One region of the Streptomyces sp. NPDC021096 genome, then DNA from elsewhere that is predicted to be linked to it. Evidence: riboswitches for the same ligand, from Rfam matches in the RefSeq annotation. Region 1 holds a riboswitch; each other region holds the start of a gene.
The links. Region 1 has a riboswitch for cobalamin ahead of AB0G59_RS23840 (HoxN/HupN/NixA family nickel/cobalt transporter). Riboswitches for the same ligand answer to the same signal wherever they lie in the genome.
Positions count from the first base shown of each region.

Region 2: another riboswitch for cobalamin. It lies ahead of AB0G59_RS26320 (cobalamin biosynthesis protein); the one in region 1 lies ahead of AB0G59_RS23840 (HoxN/HupN/NixA family nickel/cobalt transporter).
Region 3: another riboswitch for cobalamin. It lies ahead of AB0G59_RS01490 (ribonucleoside-diphosphate reductase subunit alpha); the one in region 1 lies ahead of AB0G59_RS23840 (HoxN/HupN/NixA family nickel/cobalt transporter).
Region 4: another riboswitch for cobalamin. It lies ahead of AB0G59_RS25855 (CoA-acylating methylmalonate-semialdehyde dehydrogenase); the one in region 1 lies ahead of AB0G59_RS23840 (HoxN/HupN/NixA family nickel/cobalt transporter).

Region 1 covers NZ_JBFADG010000023.1:29,518-33,456, reverse strand. The annotation lists gene AB0G59_RS23850 (APC family permease) at 1-283, opposite strand, end outside; gene AB0G59_RS23845 (FAD-dependent monooxygenase) at 450-1,697, shown strand; cobalamin riboswitch at 1,659-1,875, shown strand; gene AB0G59_RS23840 (HoxN/HupN/NixA family nickel/cobalt transporter) at 1,905-3,056, shown strand; gene AB0G59_RS23835 (hypothetical protein) at 3,084-3,284, opposite strand; gene AB0G59_RS23830 (HAMP domain-containing sensor histidine kinase) at 3,427-3,939, opposite strand, start outside.
Region 2 covers NZ_JBFADG010000031.1:42,257-46,195, reverse strand. The annotation lists gene AB0G59_RS26330 (inorganic phosphate transporter) at 1-1,127, shown strand, start outside; gene AB0G59_RS26325 (hypothetical protein) at 1,154-1,384, shown strand; cobalamin riboswitch at 1,562-1,694, shown strand; gene AB0G59_RS26320 (cobalamin biosynthesis protein) at 1,837-2,829, shown strand; gene AB0G59_RS26315 (cobyric acid synthase) at 2,826-3,939, shown strand, end outside.
Region 3 covers NZ_JBFADG010000001.1:317,533-321,471, reverse strand. The annotation lists gene mctP (monocarboxylate uptake permease MctP) at 1-1,188, shown strand, start outside; cobalamin riboswitch at 1,331-1,474, shown strand; gene AB0G59_RS01490 (ribonucleoside-diphosphate reductase subunit alpha) at 1,638-3,939, shown strand, end outside.
Region 4 covers NZ_JBFADG010000029.1:5,354-9,292, reverse strand. The annotation lists gene AB0G59_RS25860 (short-chain fatty acyl-CoA regulator family protein) at 1-1,091, shown strand, start outside; cobalamin riboswitch at 1,125-1,311, shown strand; gene AB0G59_RS25855 (CoA-acylating methylmalonate-semialdehyde dehydrogenase) at 1,474-2,973, shown strand; gene AB0G59_RS25850 (acyl-CoA dehydrogenase family protein) at 2,970-3,939, shown strand, end outside.

The DNA.
Region 1 (3,939 bases):
CGTAGCTGCCGCCGGCTCTGGGCATCGCGGCCCCCAGCTCCGCCCAGATCAGGCCGTCCGCCAGGGCCAGGACCGCGCCGGCGACGAAGCCGATGACGGCCTGCGGCCCGCCGAAGGAGGCCACCATCAGCGGGATCGTCACGAAGGGCCCGATGCCGCACATCTGGCTCATGTTGATGGTCGTGGCCTGGAACAGTCCGATACGGCGCACGAAACCGTCCCGCTGCCCCGGCACCGCCGCCTTTTCGGGCCCGCGTTCCGCGCCTGTTGCCGAATCCGTCATGGCGTCAGCCCCTTCGCCCCGTGATTAGGTCCACTGCACTCGTACACCGGCCCGCCGGACGCGTCCATCACCTGCGGAGTGTCGGCGACTCTGGTGCCGCGGACGACGGACAGTCAAGATCTGTGCACGAAGCGCATCAACGCATCACCCGAGAAGAGACGTGAGGATGACAGTGCACGGAGGAAGAGTGGCCGTGGTGGGCGGCAGCATCGCGGGCTGCGCCGCCGCGCTCGCGGCGGCCCGCGCCGGCGCCGACGAGGTCGTGGTCTACGAGCGGACGCCCGGCGGGCTCCAGGACCGGGGCGTGGGCCTCGCCGTCCGCGACGAGCGCTACCGCGAACTGGAGGCGGCCGGCTACGTCGACGCCGCCATGCCCTGGGTGCGGCTGACCACCCGCACCTGGCTCACCCGGGACGGCGGCGACCGCGCCGGCCGCCGGCTGGGGGAGCTGCCGTTCCCGTTCCGCTCGTACAACTGGGGCTCGCTGTGGCGGGAGTTACGGGCCCGCGTCCCCGCGTCCGTCGACTACCGGCAGGGCGCCACCGTCGAGCAGGTCGTCCCCGAGCCCGACGGGGTCGGGCTGCGCCTGGCCGACGGGCGCGAGGAGCGCTTCGACCTGGTCGTCGGCGCGGACGGCTACCGCTCGGCCGTACGGGCGGCCACCCGAGCCGCCACCGTGCCCGTCTACGCCGGCTATCTGGCCTGGCGCGGCACCGTGCCCGCCGATGCGCTGCCCGGCCCGCGCACCGCATGGGCCGAGGACGAGGCGGCGACCGTCACCTTCCCCGGCGGCCACATGATCGCCTACCGCATTCCCGGCGCCCACGGCGTCGGCACCTTCGCCAACTGGGTCTTCTACACCGCCCCGCCGCCCTCCGCCGCCCCCGCGCTGCGGGAGGCGACGAGCCTGCCGCCCGGCACGGTGACCGACGAGCTGATGGCACACCACGCGGCGGTGGTCGAGCGGCACTTCCCGCCGTACTGGCAGGAGTTCGTCCGCCTCACGCCCAGGGAGCGGACCTTCGTCCAGCCCCTCTACGACCTCGCCGTGCCGCACTACGGCGAGGGCCGGCTCGTCCTCGCCGGCGACGCGGCCGCCGTCACCCGCCCCCACACCGGCAGCGGCGCGGTCAAGGCCCTCCAGGACGCCACGGTGCTGGAACGCGCTCTGCGCTCGGCCACGAGCTGGGACGAGGCGGTACGGGCCTACGACGCCGAGCGCTCGGCCGCGGGCCTGGCCGTCGTCGAGCTCGCCCGCCGGCTGGGCCGGGCACAGGTGGAGGCCACGCCCGACTGGGCGGCCATGGACCAGGGCGCGCTCGAACAGTGGTGGCGCGAGGCGGCCGACGGGGAGCGGGTCTTCGGAGGCCAGGAGTTAAAGTGGCCCGGCCGTGGTGTTCGGGAAGACCGGTGACGGACCCTCGTGGTCCCATTCCGGAGCGGCCCTCGCCACTGTGATCGGGGAGTGACCGTCCCATTCCGCGCGCCCACGGGCGCGCGGAGCCACTGGCCGCAGCCGGCTGCCGGGAAGGCGGGGGCGGGCGCGAACGGACCCGTAAGCCAGGAGACCGGCCACGGCATCTCGAAATGATCCACGAGGTGCTGGAGCGTTCACCCCACGATGACTGCGTTTCCCGAGTTCCCCGACTCCCCCGATTCCCCCGCCGGCCCCGCGCCCGCCTTCCGCTGGCGCCGCCAGGACACCCTGCGCACCGCGGGCCTGCTGGCCGTCATAGCCGCCCTGCACGTCGTCGCCTTCGGCGTGCTCTTCCTGATGGTCGTGCCGAACCACTACACCGTCGACTCCAAGGTCTTCGGCGTCGGCCTCGGCGTCACCGCCTACACCCTCGGCATGCGGCACGCCTTCGACGCCGACCACATAGCCGCCATCGACAACACCACCCGCAAGCTGATGGCCGACGGCAAACGCCCGGTCTCCGTCGGCTTCTGGTTCGCCCTCGGCCACTCCAGCGTCGTCGTCCTGATGGCCCTGCTGGTGGCCGGCGGCACCCAGCTGGCCGGGACGCTGATGAACGAGGAGTCCACCACCCACCAGACGCTCGGCGTCATCGGCACGACCGTCTCCGGCGGCTTCCTCTACCTGATCGCCGCCCTCAACCTCGTCGCCCTCGCCGGCATCCTGCGCATCTTCCGCGCCATGCGCGAGGGCCGTTACGACGAGACCGAGCTGGAGAAGCACCTCGACTCGCGCGGCTTCATGAACCGCGTCCTCGGCCGCTTCACCCGCTCCATCACCCGCCCCGGGCAGATGTACCCGCTGGGCTTCCTCTTCGGCCTCGGCTTCGACACGGCCACCGAGGTCACGCTGATGGTCATGGCCGGCAGCGGCGCCGCCGCCGGGCTGCCCTGGTACGCGATCCTGTGCCTGCCGCTGCTGTTCGCCGCCGGCATGAGCCTGTTCGACACGCTCGACGGCACCTTCATGAACTTCGCCTACCAGTGGGCGTTCTCCAACCCCGTCCGCAAGGTCTACTACAACCTCACCATCACCGGGCTGTCCATCGCGGTCGCCTTCCTCATCGGCACCATCGAACTGGTCGGCGTCCTGCACGAGAAGCTCGGCCTCGACGACGCGGTGACCGGCTGGATCGCCGGACTCGACCTGGACAACGTCGGGTTCGTCATCGTCGGGCTGTTCGTGGTGGTGTGGGCCGTCGCGCTCGCCTACTGGCGCCTGGCCAAGGTCGAACAGCGCTGGGCGGCCCGTACGGTCACGGCCCCGGCCACGCCCGCCGCCGTCACCGACCCGTGAGCCGGGCGCGCCCGGACGGCCTGCGGGTCAGGGGCGCGCACACCCCTTGCCCGCGCACTCCTTGCGCGCGCTGATGACGGGCCGGCCGTTGCCCGCGGACTCCTCCCGCACCACCACCCGGGTCGGCCCGCCGCACGTCAGACATGTCCGTGAGGAGGGGTCCCGCTCCCGGTCGATCGCCGCGGCGATCCTGTGCAAAGGGCCCGCGGCGGTATCGGTGTCGGACATGGGCCATCCCGTTCGCTTCACGGTCGTCGCACTGCCAGAGGGCTGCATCGTGACGCACACCCCCTGATCACGTCAGCGCCTTGGGCTCCGATCACCCTCCACGGGGTGCGGCGGCGCCCGCGCTGACGCCGTCGGCCCGCCCCTACGGGCGGGCCGACGGCAGCGTCACCTCGAAGCGGCAGCCGCCCGGGACGTTGCGGACCGTCGCCCGGCCCGCATGCGCCTCGACGATGCCGCGGACGATCGCCAGCCCCAGGCCCGCGCCGCCGTGCCCGTGGGCCTCGGGGGTACGCGCCGCCGAACCGCGCCAGCCCGTGTCGAAGACACGCGGCAGGTCCTCCTCCGGGATGCCCCCGCACTCGTCGGTCACCGACACCACGACCGTGCCGGCCGCCCGCCGCGCGGCGACCGCCACCGTGCCGTCGGCGGGGGTGCGGCGGATGGCGTTGACCAGCAGGTTCCCCAGGACCCGGGTCATCTCCTTGCCGTCGACCTCGACCGGGACGGCGTCGACCTCCCCGCCCACCAGACGCACGCCGTGCTCGCGCGCCAGCGGCCCGGCGCCGGCCAGCGCGTCGCCGACCAGGTCGTACACCGACATGCGGCTCGGCTGCAGCGGCAGCGCCCCCGCGTGGATGCGCGAGAGCTCGAAGAG
Region 2 (3,939 bases), on a different contig from region 1:
TGGCCATGTCGGCCGTGCTCAATCTCGTCGGCGCGTTCCTGTCCGTGGAGGTCGCGGCGACGATCTCCAAGGGCATCGTCGACGAATCAGGCATCCGGCCGGAGATCATCTTCGCCGGACTGGTCGGCGCGATCGTCTGGAACCTGCTCACCTGGCTCGCGGGCCTGCCCTCCAGCTCCTCGCACGCGCTGTTCGGCGGCCTGATCGGCGCGACCATCGCCTCGGTGGGCACCGACGCCGTCCACGGTGACGCCGTCGTCATGAAGGTCCTCATCCCCGCCGTCGTCGCCCCGGTCGTGGCCGGCCTGGCGACCGTGCTGGCGACCCGGATGACCTACCGCCTGGCGCGCAACACCGACCCCGAGGCCAGCGCCAAGGGCTACCGCGCCGGCCAGATCGCCTCGGCCGCCCTGGTCTCCCTCGCCCACGGCACCAACGACGCGCAGAAGACCATGGGCGTCATCACCCTCGCGCTGATCTCCGGCGGCGCCCTCGGCGCGGACGCCGACCCGCCGATGTGGGTCATCGCCTCCGCCGGCATCGCCATCGCGCTCGGCACCTACCTCGGCGGCTGGCGCATCATCCGCACCCTCGGCAAGGGCCTGGCCGACATCCAGCCGCCGCAGGGCTTCGCCGCCCAGACCGGCGCCGCCGTCACCATCCTGGCCTCCTCCCACATCGGCTTCGCGCTCTCCACCACCCAGGTCTGCTCCGGCGCCGTCATGGGCGCGGGGCTCGGCCGCAAGGGCGGCGTGGTGCGCTGGTCCACCGCCGGCCGCATGGTCGCCGCCTGGGGCCTGACCCTCCCGGCCGCCGGCCTCGTCGGCGCCGGCGCCGCGCTCCTGGCCGACCAGGGAGACTGGGGCGTCGCCGCGGTCGCCGTCCTGGCCCTGGCCGCCTGCGGCGCCATCTGGGTGGCCTCGCGCCGCAAGCCGGTCACGCACGACAACGTCAACGACCTCAACGAGCCGCAGGGCGTCTCCGTCCCGGCCGAGCCCGTCGGCGTGGTCACCGCGGCCCTCCAGGCCGTCGCCCCGCCGCCGGCCGGCCCGGTCGCCGGCCCCACCGCCGCCCCGGCAGCCGCCCCGGCCGCCGCTCCCGCCCCCGCCCCCGCGACGGCCGGCTGACCGCCGGGCAACGGAGGAGAACCACCATGAACATCGACTGGGCAGCACTCGGCCAGGTCTTCGGCGTCAGCCTCGTGGCCACCCTCGGCCTCGTGGCCGTCTTCACCCTCGGCATCGTGGGCACGTCCCGCAAGGCCGCACCCGCCGCCACCGCCCCGGCGGCCGGCCCGAGCGCGATGGCGCGCACCGGCGCGTACGCCTGCTTCGCGCTGTGCGCGGCCGCCGTGGGATACGGCATCTACCTGATCGTCGCCTGACGCGACCGCAGCACATCCCGCGCACCAAGCGCCGGTCCGGCACCCGCCGGACCGGCGCTTCGTCGTTGCCCGCGTCGCCCGCCGCCCCACCCGTGACCGGCAGCCTCACCGCAGGTCAGGGTGAGTTGACTGCCCTTCCCGGGCCGTGGTGGACTTCCGGAGCCAAACGGCGACAGCAGAGGAAGCCGGTGCGAATCCGGCGCGGTCCCGCCACTGTCACCGGGGAGTGTCCCCCCGATTCCAGGGCCACGGTCCGCGGTCCGCGGACTGGAAGGCCGGGGGCGACGCCGATCCGGGAGCCAGGAGACTCTGGTCGCCGGTCACGTCGAGCCAGGGCGCGGACCCTGAGTGAGGACACATCGCCATGCCCGGCTGCCGTCGCCCCCTGCCCTTCGCGCCCCCTGTGCCCCCGGTGCGCCGCACCCGCCACGGTGTGACGGCGGCCTGATCCGATGCGCCCGACGCGCAGTGATCAGATAGCCGGGAACACGACCGGGAAGCATCTCGCCTTCGTCTGCGGCGCCGCGCTCGGATTCGCCTGCGACCTCGTGGTGGGCGACCCGCGCCGCGGCCACCCCGTCGCCGCGTTCGGCCGCGCCGCGCAGGCCGTCGAGGAGCGACTGTGGCGCGACCACCGCGGCTACGGCACCCTGCACGCGCTGCTGTGCGCGGGCGGCACGGCGGCCGCCGCCGGGCTGCTGGCCCGTACCGCGCGCCGCTCCCCCTCCGCCGGCGTCGCGCTGACCGCCGCCGCGACCTGGGCCGTGCTCGGCGGTACGACCCTGGGCCGCGAGGCACGGGCGGTCGGCGGAGCCCTGGAGGCCGGCGACCTCGAGGTCGCCCGGGAACGGCTGCCGCACCTGTGCGGCCGCGACCCGCAGGCGCTGGACGGGCAGCAGATCGCCCGGGCCGTCGTCGAATCCGTCGCCGAGAACACCTCCGACGCCGTCGTGGGCGCCCTCGTCTGGGGAGCCCTCGCCGGGGTGCCCGGCCTGGTGGGCTTCCGCGCGGTCAACACCCTCGACGCCATGGTCGGCCACAAGTCGCCGCGCCACCGGCGGTTCGGCTGGGCCTCCGCCCGCCTCGACGACATCGTCGGCTGGCCCGGCGCCCGCCTCACCGCCGCCCTCGCCGTCCTCGCCGGCCCCGACCCGCGCGGCGCCTGGCGCGTGGCCCGGCGCGACGCCGCCCGCCACCCCAGCCCCAACGCCGGCCCGGTCGAGGCCGCCTTCGCCGGCGCCCTCGGGGTCCGCCTGGGCGGCACCCTCGCCTACGCCGGCCGCGTCGAACACCGCCCCGTCCTGGGCGCGGAGAACCGGCCCGTGGCCGTGGCGGACATCGAACGCGCGGTGCGGCTCTCGCGCCGGGTCTCCCTGCTGGCCCTGGGCACCGCCGTGGTGGGCAGGCTCTCCCTCGCACACCTCGCCAGAAGGAGGAATCGGTGACAGCTGCCGACAGGAGCGGGCCCGCGCGCCCGCCGGGCGGGGGCCTGCTGGTGGCCGGGACCACCTCGGACGCGGGCAAGAGCGTGGTGACGGCCGGCATCTGCCGCTGGCTGGTCCGCAAGGGCGTCAAGGTCGCGCCGTTCAAGGCGCAGAACATGTCGCTCAACTCCTTCGTCACGCGCGAGGGAGCGGAGATAGGGCGCGCCCAGGCCATGCAGGCCGCGGCCGCCCGCGTCGAGCCGAGCGCGCTGATGAACCCCGTGCTGCTCAAGCCCGGCGGTGACCGCAGCAGCCAGGTCGTGCTCATGGGCAAGCCGGTGGGCGAGCTCAGCGCCCGCGGCTACCACGCGGGCCGGCAGGAGCAGTTGTTCGGCACGGTGACCGAGTGCCTCGAGGAACTGCGGCGTACGCACGACGCGGTGATCTGCGAGGGCGCCGGCAGCCCGGCGGAGATCAACCTGCGCCGCAGCGACATCGTCAACATGGGCATCGCCCGCGCGGGCCGGCTGCCGGTGGTGGTGGTCGGCGACATCGACCGCGGCGGGGTCTTCGCGTCCTTCTTCGGCACCACCGCGCTGCTCTCGCCCGAGGACCAGGAGCTGATAGCGGGCTACATCGTCAACAAGTTCCGGGGCGACGTCTCCCTGCTGGAGCCGGGCCTGGACATGCTGCACGCCCTGACGGGCCGGCGGACGTTCGGCGTACTGCCGTTCGCCCACGGCCTCGGCATCGACGAGGAGGACGGCCTGCGCGTCTCGCTGCGCGGCGCCGTCCGCGAATCGGTGGTGGCCCCGCCGCACGGCGCCGACGTGCTGCGCGTGGCGGTGTGCGCGGTACCGCTGATGTCCAACTTCACGGACGTGGACGCCCTCGCGGCCGAACCGGGCGTGGTCGTCCGCTTCGTCGACCGCCCCGAGGAGCTCGCGGACGCCGACCTGGTCGTGGTGCCGGGCACGCGCGGAACGGTCCGGGCCCTGGCGTGGCTGCGCGAACGGGGCCTGGCGGAGGCCCTGGCCCGCCGGGCCGCCGAGGGCCGCCCGGTGCTCGGCATCTGCGGCGGCTTCCAGGTGCTGGGCGAGCGGATCGACGACGAGGTGGAGTCACGGGCCG
Region 3 (3,939 bases), on a different contig from region 1:
GTCGGCATCCAGGCGGTTCTGGACGTCATGGGCGTCGGCGGCGGGGAGAACACCAACTGGTTCGTGAAGGACCTGCCGCTGCTGATCGCCTTCGGTGTGCTCGCGGCCTACACCTATTCCTCGGGGCTGCGCGCGCCCGCGCTGATCGCGTTCGTCAAGGACACCTTGATCTACATCGTGATCATCGTGGCGATCATCTACATCCCGATGAAGCTCGGCGGCTTCGACGACATCTTCGCGAAGGCCGGCGAGGCGTTCGCGGCAGAAAACCCGGCCACCGGCAAGCCGCGCGGCTCACTGATCACCGGACCGCAGGCACAGTGGGCGTACGCGACGCTCGCCCTGGGCTCGGCGATGGCGCTGTTCCTCTATCCGCACTCGGTGACCGCGGTGCTTTCCAGCAAGGGCCGCAATGTCATCCGCCGCAACACCACCATTCTTCCCCTTTACTCCCTGATGCTGGGTCTGCTGGCCATGCTCGGCTTCATGGCCCTCGCCGCCGGGGTGAAGGTGAAGAACGGACAGCTCGCGATCCCACAGCTCTTCGAGGACATGTTCCCCGACTGGTTCACGGGCGTGGCCTTCGCGGCCATCGGCATCGGCGCGCTCGTTCCGGCCGCCATCATGTCGATCGCGGCGGCAAATCTGTTCACGCGCAACATCTACAAGGACTTCATCAAGCCGGACGCCTCTCCCGAACACGAGGCGAAGGTCTCCAAGCTCGCCTCCCTGCTGGTGAAGGTCGGCGCCCTCGCCTTCGTCCTGACCATGGACAAAACGGTCGCCATCAATTTCCAGCTGCTCGGCGGCATCTGGATCCTGCAGACCGTGCCGGCCCTGGTCGGCGGTCTCTTCACCCGCTGGTGCCACCGCTGGGCGCTGCTCGCGGGCTGGGCGGCCGGAATGATCTACGGCACCTGGCGGGCGTACGACACGCCGAGCGCCACCCAGGACCACTTCGGCAACACCAACCTGATCCCGCTCATCGGCGAGAAGGGCTACATCGGCCTCACGGCCTTCGCCCTCAATGTGATCGTCGTCATCGTCGCGACGTTCGTCCTCAGGGCGCTGAAGGCGCCCGACGGCGTGGACGAGACCCGGCCGTCGGACTACACCGCCGACGCCGGCGACCCGGGCGTCCGTACGGACCTCCCCCCGGCCACCGTGGGAGCCCCCGGCGGGCACTGACCCGACCCACCCTCCAGAGGGCCGTCACACCCCCGCCCAGGGGGCGTGACGGCCCTCTTCGCTTGCCCTGCCGGGCCCACCCGTTAGCACATTCCGCAACCGCTTCATGACGGGACGACACAACATGTGGGGGCGCGTACGAGGCCCGGCACTAGATGTATGCTCGTCCTCGCTGTCGTCGCAGGGGAATCCGGTGGAAATCCGGAACTGTCCCGCAACGGTGTATGTGTGCGCATATACACAGCGCACCGAAGTCCGAGGACCTGCCGACAGCGCGTCCACCACCGAGCCTGCCCTGGGCTCGGCTATGGGCGTTGAATTCGTCCGGGCCCCGCGGGTTGGGCCGGCGGACGCCTACGAGGTGTGCCCTGGTGCAAGAGGCATGCCCGTACGCGACCGTCGCGCGCCTCCCGCCCGGCCCACCCCAGCCGAGCGAGGGAGAGCCACACGTGACCATCGCGCCCGCAGATCCGGTCTCAGCGAACGCGGAAGCGACCGGCGGCCCCGGGACCGCGCTGCTGCGCACCCTGACCGATCTCACCGCCGATCTGCCCGCCACCGACCCGGGCAAGGTCGCCGCCGCCGCGCTGCGCGGCCGGCACCCCGGTTCGGACGAGGCCGAGCTGCGCTCCCTCGCCACCGAGGCCGCCGCCGGTCTCATCGCCGAGGAGCCGGAGTACTCCAAGCTCGCCGCCCGGCTGCTCACCCGTGCCATCGCCGACGAGGCGGCCGGCCAGGGTGCGACGTCCTTCTCCGCCTCGGTCGCCGTCGGCCACCGCGAGGGCCTGATCGCGGACGAGACCGCCGCCTTCGTGGCCACCCACGCCGAGCGCCTGGACGCTCTGGTGGAGACGGCGCTGACCGACGGCGCCGACGACCGCTTCGGCTACTTCGGCCTGCGCACCCTGCACAGCCGCTACCTGCTGCGCCACCCGATCCACCGCGACGTGATCGAGACCCCGCAGCACTTCCTGCTCCGCGTGGCCTGCGGTCTGGCCGAGGACCACTCGGAGCGGGCCCTGGACGACGTCGCGGAGCTGTACCGGCTGACCAGCACGCTGTCGTACCTGCCGTCCTCCCCCACGCTCTTCAACTCCGGCACCCGCCACCCGCAGATGTCGTCCTGCTACCTGCTGGACTCGCCGCTGGACGAGCTGGACTCGATCTACGACCGCTACCACCAGGTGGCGCGCCTGTCGAAGCACGCGGGCGGCATCGGCCTGTCCTACTCCCGCATCCGCTCGCGCGGCTCGCTGATCCGCGGCACCAACGGTCACTCCAACGGCATCGTGCCGTTCCTGCGCACCCTCGACGCCTCCGTCGCGGCGGTCAACCAGGGCGGCCGGCGCAAGGGCGCCGCCTGCGTCTACCTGGAGACCTGGCACGCGGACATCGAGGAGTTCCTGGAGCTCCGCGACAACACCGGTGAGGAGGCCCGCCGCACCCACAACCTCAACATCGCGCACTGGATCCCGGACGAGTTCATGCGCCGCGTCGAGGCCGACGCCGACTGGTCGCTGTTCTCCCCCGCCGACACGCCCGACCTGGTCGACCTCTACGGCGACGAGTTCGACGCCGCGTACCGCCGGTACGAGGCCGAGGGCAAGGCCGTCAAGCAGATCCCGGCCCGCGTGCTGTACGCCCGCATGATGCGTACCCTCGCGCAGACCGGCAACGGCTGGATGACGTTCAAGGACGCCGCCAACCGCACGGCCAACCAGACGGCCGAAAAGGGCAAGGTCGTCCACTCCTCGAACCTCTGCACCGAGATCCTCGAGGTCACCGACGACAGCGAGACCGCGGTCTGCAACCTCGGCTCGGTCAACCTCGCGCAGCACCTGGGTGCCGACGGCGAGATGGACTGGGAGAAGCTCGACCGTACGGTCCGTACGGCCGTGACGTTCCTCGACCGCGTCGTGGACATCAACTTCTACCCGACCGAGCAGGCCGGCAACTCCAACAACCGCTGGCGCCCGGTGGGCCTGGGCCTGATGGGCCTGCAGGACGTCTTCTTCCGCCTGCGCCTGCCCTTCGACTCCCCCGAGGCGAAGGAGCTGTCCACCCGCATCTCCGAGCGGATCATGCTCGCGGCGTACGAGGCCTCCGCCGACCTCGCCGAGCGGCACGGCCCGCACGCGGCCTGGTCCGCGACCCGCACCGCCCGCGGCGTGCTGCACCCGGACCACTACCCCAACGCCGTCCCGGCCTGGGCGGACCGCTGGGACGCGCTGCGCGCCCGCATCGCCGAGGTCGGCATGCGCAACTCGCTGCTGCTGGCGATCGCCCCCACGGCGACCATCGCCTCCATCGCGGGCGTGTACGAGTGCATCGAGCCGCAGGTCTCCAACCTCTTCAAGCGCGAGACGCTCTCCGGTGAGTTCCTGCAGGTCAACACCTACCTGGTGGAGGACCTCAAGAAGCTCGGCGTGTGGGACCGCACGACCCGCGACGCCATGACGGACGCCAACGGCTCGATCCAGGACCTGAAGTGGATCCCGCAGGAGGTGCGCGACCTGTACCGCACCGCCTGGGAGATCCCGCAGCGCTTCCTGATCGACATGGCCGCGGCCCGTACGCCGTACCTGGACCAGAGCCAGTCGCTGAACCTCTTCATGGCCTCGCCCACCATCGGCAAGCTCAGCTCGATGTACGCGTACGCCTGGAAGCAGGGCATCAAGACGACGTACTACCTGCGCTCGCGTCCGGCGACCCGGATCGCCCGGTCGGCCAGTGCGGCCGCCACCATCCCGG
Region 4 (3,939 bases), on a different contig from region 1:
TGGCCTCGGTCCTGCTCGACCTCGGCCGCCGCGGCCACGCCCTGGCCGAGCGGCTGGCCGAAGCCGCGGAGGCCCGCGGCCACGAGGACGTGGCCCTGCCGCGCTCCCCGCACGAGGAGATACGGGAGTTCTTCTACCGGCGGCAGAACTACCTCCACGAGGCCGACCTCGCGGCCGAGGACCTGGCCCACGCCCTGGGCGTGCGGCCCGGCGAGGTGGTGCGAACGCTCTCCGCGCGCCTGACCGAACGGCATGGAGTGCGGCTGGCGGCGGACTGCGACCGGCTGCACCACTACGACCCGGCCACCCGCGTCCTGCACCTGTCCAACCGGCTGCGCCCCGGACAGCAGGCCTTCCGCATGGCCACCCAGCTCGCGCTGCTGGAGTTCGGCGACCGGCTGTCCGCGCTGGCGTCGGAGGACTACGCGGAGGGCTCCGCCAGTTGGTCGCTCGCCAGGATCGGCATCGCCAACTACTTCGCCGCCGCGCTGATCCTGCCGTACCGCGCCTTCCACGCCGCCGCGGAGGAGGTCCGCTACGACATCGAACGGCTCACCGACCGCTTCGGCCTCGGCTACGAGACCGTCTGCCACCGCCTCAGCACCCTCCAGCGGCCGCGGCTGCGCGGTGTGCCGTTCTCCTTCGTCCGCGTGGACCGCGCCGGCAACATGTCCAAGCGCCAGTCCGCCACCGGCTTCCACTTCTCCCGCGCGGGCGGCACCTGCCCCTTGTGGAACGTGTACGAGGCGTTCGCCGCCCCGGGCCGGATCCACGTCCAGATCGCCGCCATGCCGGACGGACAGCGCTACCTGTGGACCGCCCGCGCCGTCACCCGGCACCGCGGGGGCTGGGGCGAGCCGGGCAAGACGTTCGCCATCGGCCTCGGCTGCGAAGTGCGCCACGCCTCCCGGCTCGTCTACTCCGACGGGCTCGACCTCGGCAACACCTCCGCGGCCACCCCCATCGGCATGGGCTGCCGGATCTGCGAACGCCTGGACTGCCCGCAGCGCGCGGTGCCGCCGCTGGGCCGGCCGCTGGCGATCGACGAGAACAGCAGCACGTTCGTGCCGTACCCGGTGGCGGACAAGTGATCACGCCGGGGGTGGACTTACTAGGACGTCCAACTATATGTTCGTGACCAAGGCCCGCGGTGTCAGGGAAGCCGGTGTGATTCCGGCACGGTCCCGCCACTGTGACCGGGGAGTGTGCCGTCGACAGCACGCCACTGACGAGATGTGCCATTCGTCGGGAAGGCTGGCGGCGCGCGGTGATCCGGGAGTCAGGATACCGGCCGCGGGGTGTTCCGTGTTGTCCACGAGGATGGAGCAGACACGCATGGCACCGGTCCGTACTCACGACCCTGGTGATCCGGCGGAGCGCGCACTGATGTCCGCGCACGCGTAGCTCTTCGCAGAGCCACGAAGCCCCATGCCCATCCCCGGATCTCACCTGACCTGACGAGAGCAGGCTTCCATGGTCCGTGAACTGACACATTTCATCGGCGGCAAGCACACCCCCGGAACGTCGGGGCTCTTCACCGACGTGTACGACCCCAACACCGGCGCCGTACAGGCCCGGGTGCCCCTGGCCGGGCGCGAGGACACCGCGGCCGCGATCGCGGACGCCGCCGCCGCGCAACCGGAGTGGGGCGAGTGGAATCCGCAGCGCCGCGCCCGCGTCCTGCTGCGGTTCCTCCAACTCGTCGAGGGCGAACGGGACTCGCTGGCCCGCCTGCTGTCCCGCGAGCACGGCAAGACCGTCGCCGACGCCCACGGCGACCTCCAGCGCGGCCTGGAGGTGGTCGAGTTCGCCGCCGGCATCCCGCACCTGCTCAAGGGCGAGTTCACCGACAACGCCGGCACCGGCATCGACGTCCACTCGCTGCGCTCCCCACTGGGCGTCACGGCCGGCATCACCCCCTTCAACTTCCCCGCGATGATCCCCCTGTGGAAGGCCGCACCGGCCATCGCCTGCGGGAACGCCTTCGTCCTCAAGCCGTCCGAGCGGGCCCCGTCCGTACCGCTGCGCCTCGCGGAGCTCTTCCTCGAGGCCGGCCTTCCGCCGGGGATCCTGAACGTGGTCAACGGTGGCAAGGAGTCCGCCGAGACCCTGCTGACGGACCCCCGGGTGCAGGCCGTCGGCTTCGTCGGCTCCACCTCCGTCGCCGCGCACGTCTACGCCACGGCCGCCGCGCACGGCAAGCGCGCCCAGTGCTTCGGCGGCGCCAAGAACCACATGATCGTGATGCCGGACGCCGACCTCGACCAGGCCGTCGACGCGCTGGTCGGCGCCGGGTACGGCTCGGCGGGCGAGCGCTGCATGGCCATCTCGGTGGCCGTGCCCGTCGGGGAGGAGACGGCCGACGCGCTGGTCGCACGCCTCAAGGAGCGCATCGGGGACCTGCGGATCGGACGTTCGGACGACCCGGAGGCCGACTTCGGCCCGCTGGTGAGCCGTGACGCCCTGGACCGCGTACGCCGCTACGTCGACATCGGCGCCACCGAGGGCGCCGAACTCGTCGTCGACGGCCGGGGCTTCGTCCTGCCCGGCCACGAGGGCGGCTTCTTCGCCGGCGCCACCCTCTTCGACCGTGTCACCCCCGCCATGCGGATCTACCGCGAGGAGATCTTCGGCCCGGTGCTCTGCGTGGCCCGCGCCGCCGACTACGAGGCGGCCCTGCGGCTGCCGAGCGAGCACCCGTACGGGAACGGGGTGGCGATCTTCACCCGGGACGGGGACACCGCCCGGGACTTCACCCGACGGGTGACCACGGGAATGGTCGGCGTCAACGTGCCCATTCCGGTGCCCGTCGCCTACCACACCTTCGGCGGCTGGAAGCGGTCCGGATTCGGCGACCTCAACCAGCACGGCCCGGACGCCGTCCGCTTCTACACCCGCACCAAGACCGTCACCTCGCGCTGGCCCTCCGGGGTCAAGGAGGGCGCGAGCTTCACCATCCCGACAATGGGGTGATCGCGGTGACGACCACTCTCACCACGGACCAGCTCGCCCTGGCCGAGGTCACCCTGGACTTCGCCCAGGAGCACCTGGCCCCGCACGCCGTCGACTGGGACCGCGACAAGCACTTCCCGCTCGACGTCCTGCGCAAGGCCGCGGAGCTCGGCCTCGGCGGCGTCTACGTCCGCGAGGAGCACGCCGGCTCCGGCCTCACCCGCGGCGACGGCGTCCTGGTCTTCGAGGCACTGGCCACCGGCTGCCCCTCCATCGCGGGCTACCTCTCCATCCACAACATGGTCGCCTGGATGATCGACCGGTACGGCGACACGGCCCAGCGCGGCCGCTGGCTGCCCGGGCTGTGCGGCATGCAGGCGCTGGGCAGCTACTGCCTGACGGAGCCGGGCACCGGCTCGGACGCCGCCGCCCTGCGCACCCGCGCGCGACGGGACGGCGACGGCTACGTCCTCACCGGCGTCAAGCAGTTCATCTCCGGGGCGGGCGCGGCCGACGTCTACGTCGTCATGGCCCGCACGGGCGAGGGCGGCGCGGACGGCATCTCCGCCTTCGTCGTCGAACGCGACGACCCCGGGCTCTCGTTCGGCCCGAACGAACGGAAGATGGGCTGGAACGCCCAGCCCACCCGCCAGGTGATCCTCGACGGGGTCCGCGTCCCGGCCGGCCGCCGGCTCGGCGCCGAGGGCGACGGCTTCCGCATCGCGATGAACGGCCTGAACGGAGGCCGCCTCGGCATCGCCGCCTGTTCCCTGGGCGGCGCCCAGAGCGCCCTGGACCGCAGCCTGGCCCATCTCGCCGACCGCGAGGCGTTCGGCATGCGGCTGCTCGACGCACAGGCCCTGCAGTTCCGCCTCGCCGACATGGCCACGGAACTGGCCGCGGCCAGGGCGCTCGTCCGGCAGGCGGCTGACGCCCTGGACCGCGGCACCCCGCAGGCCCCGCAGCTGTGCGCGATGGCCAAGCGGT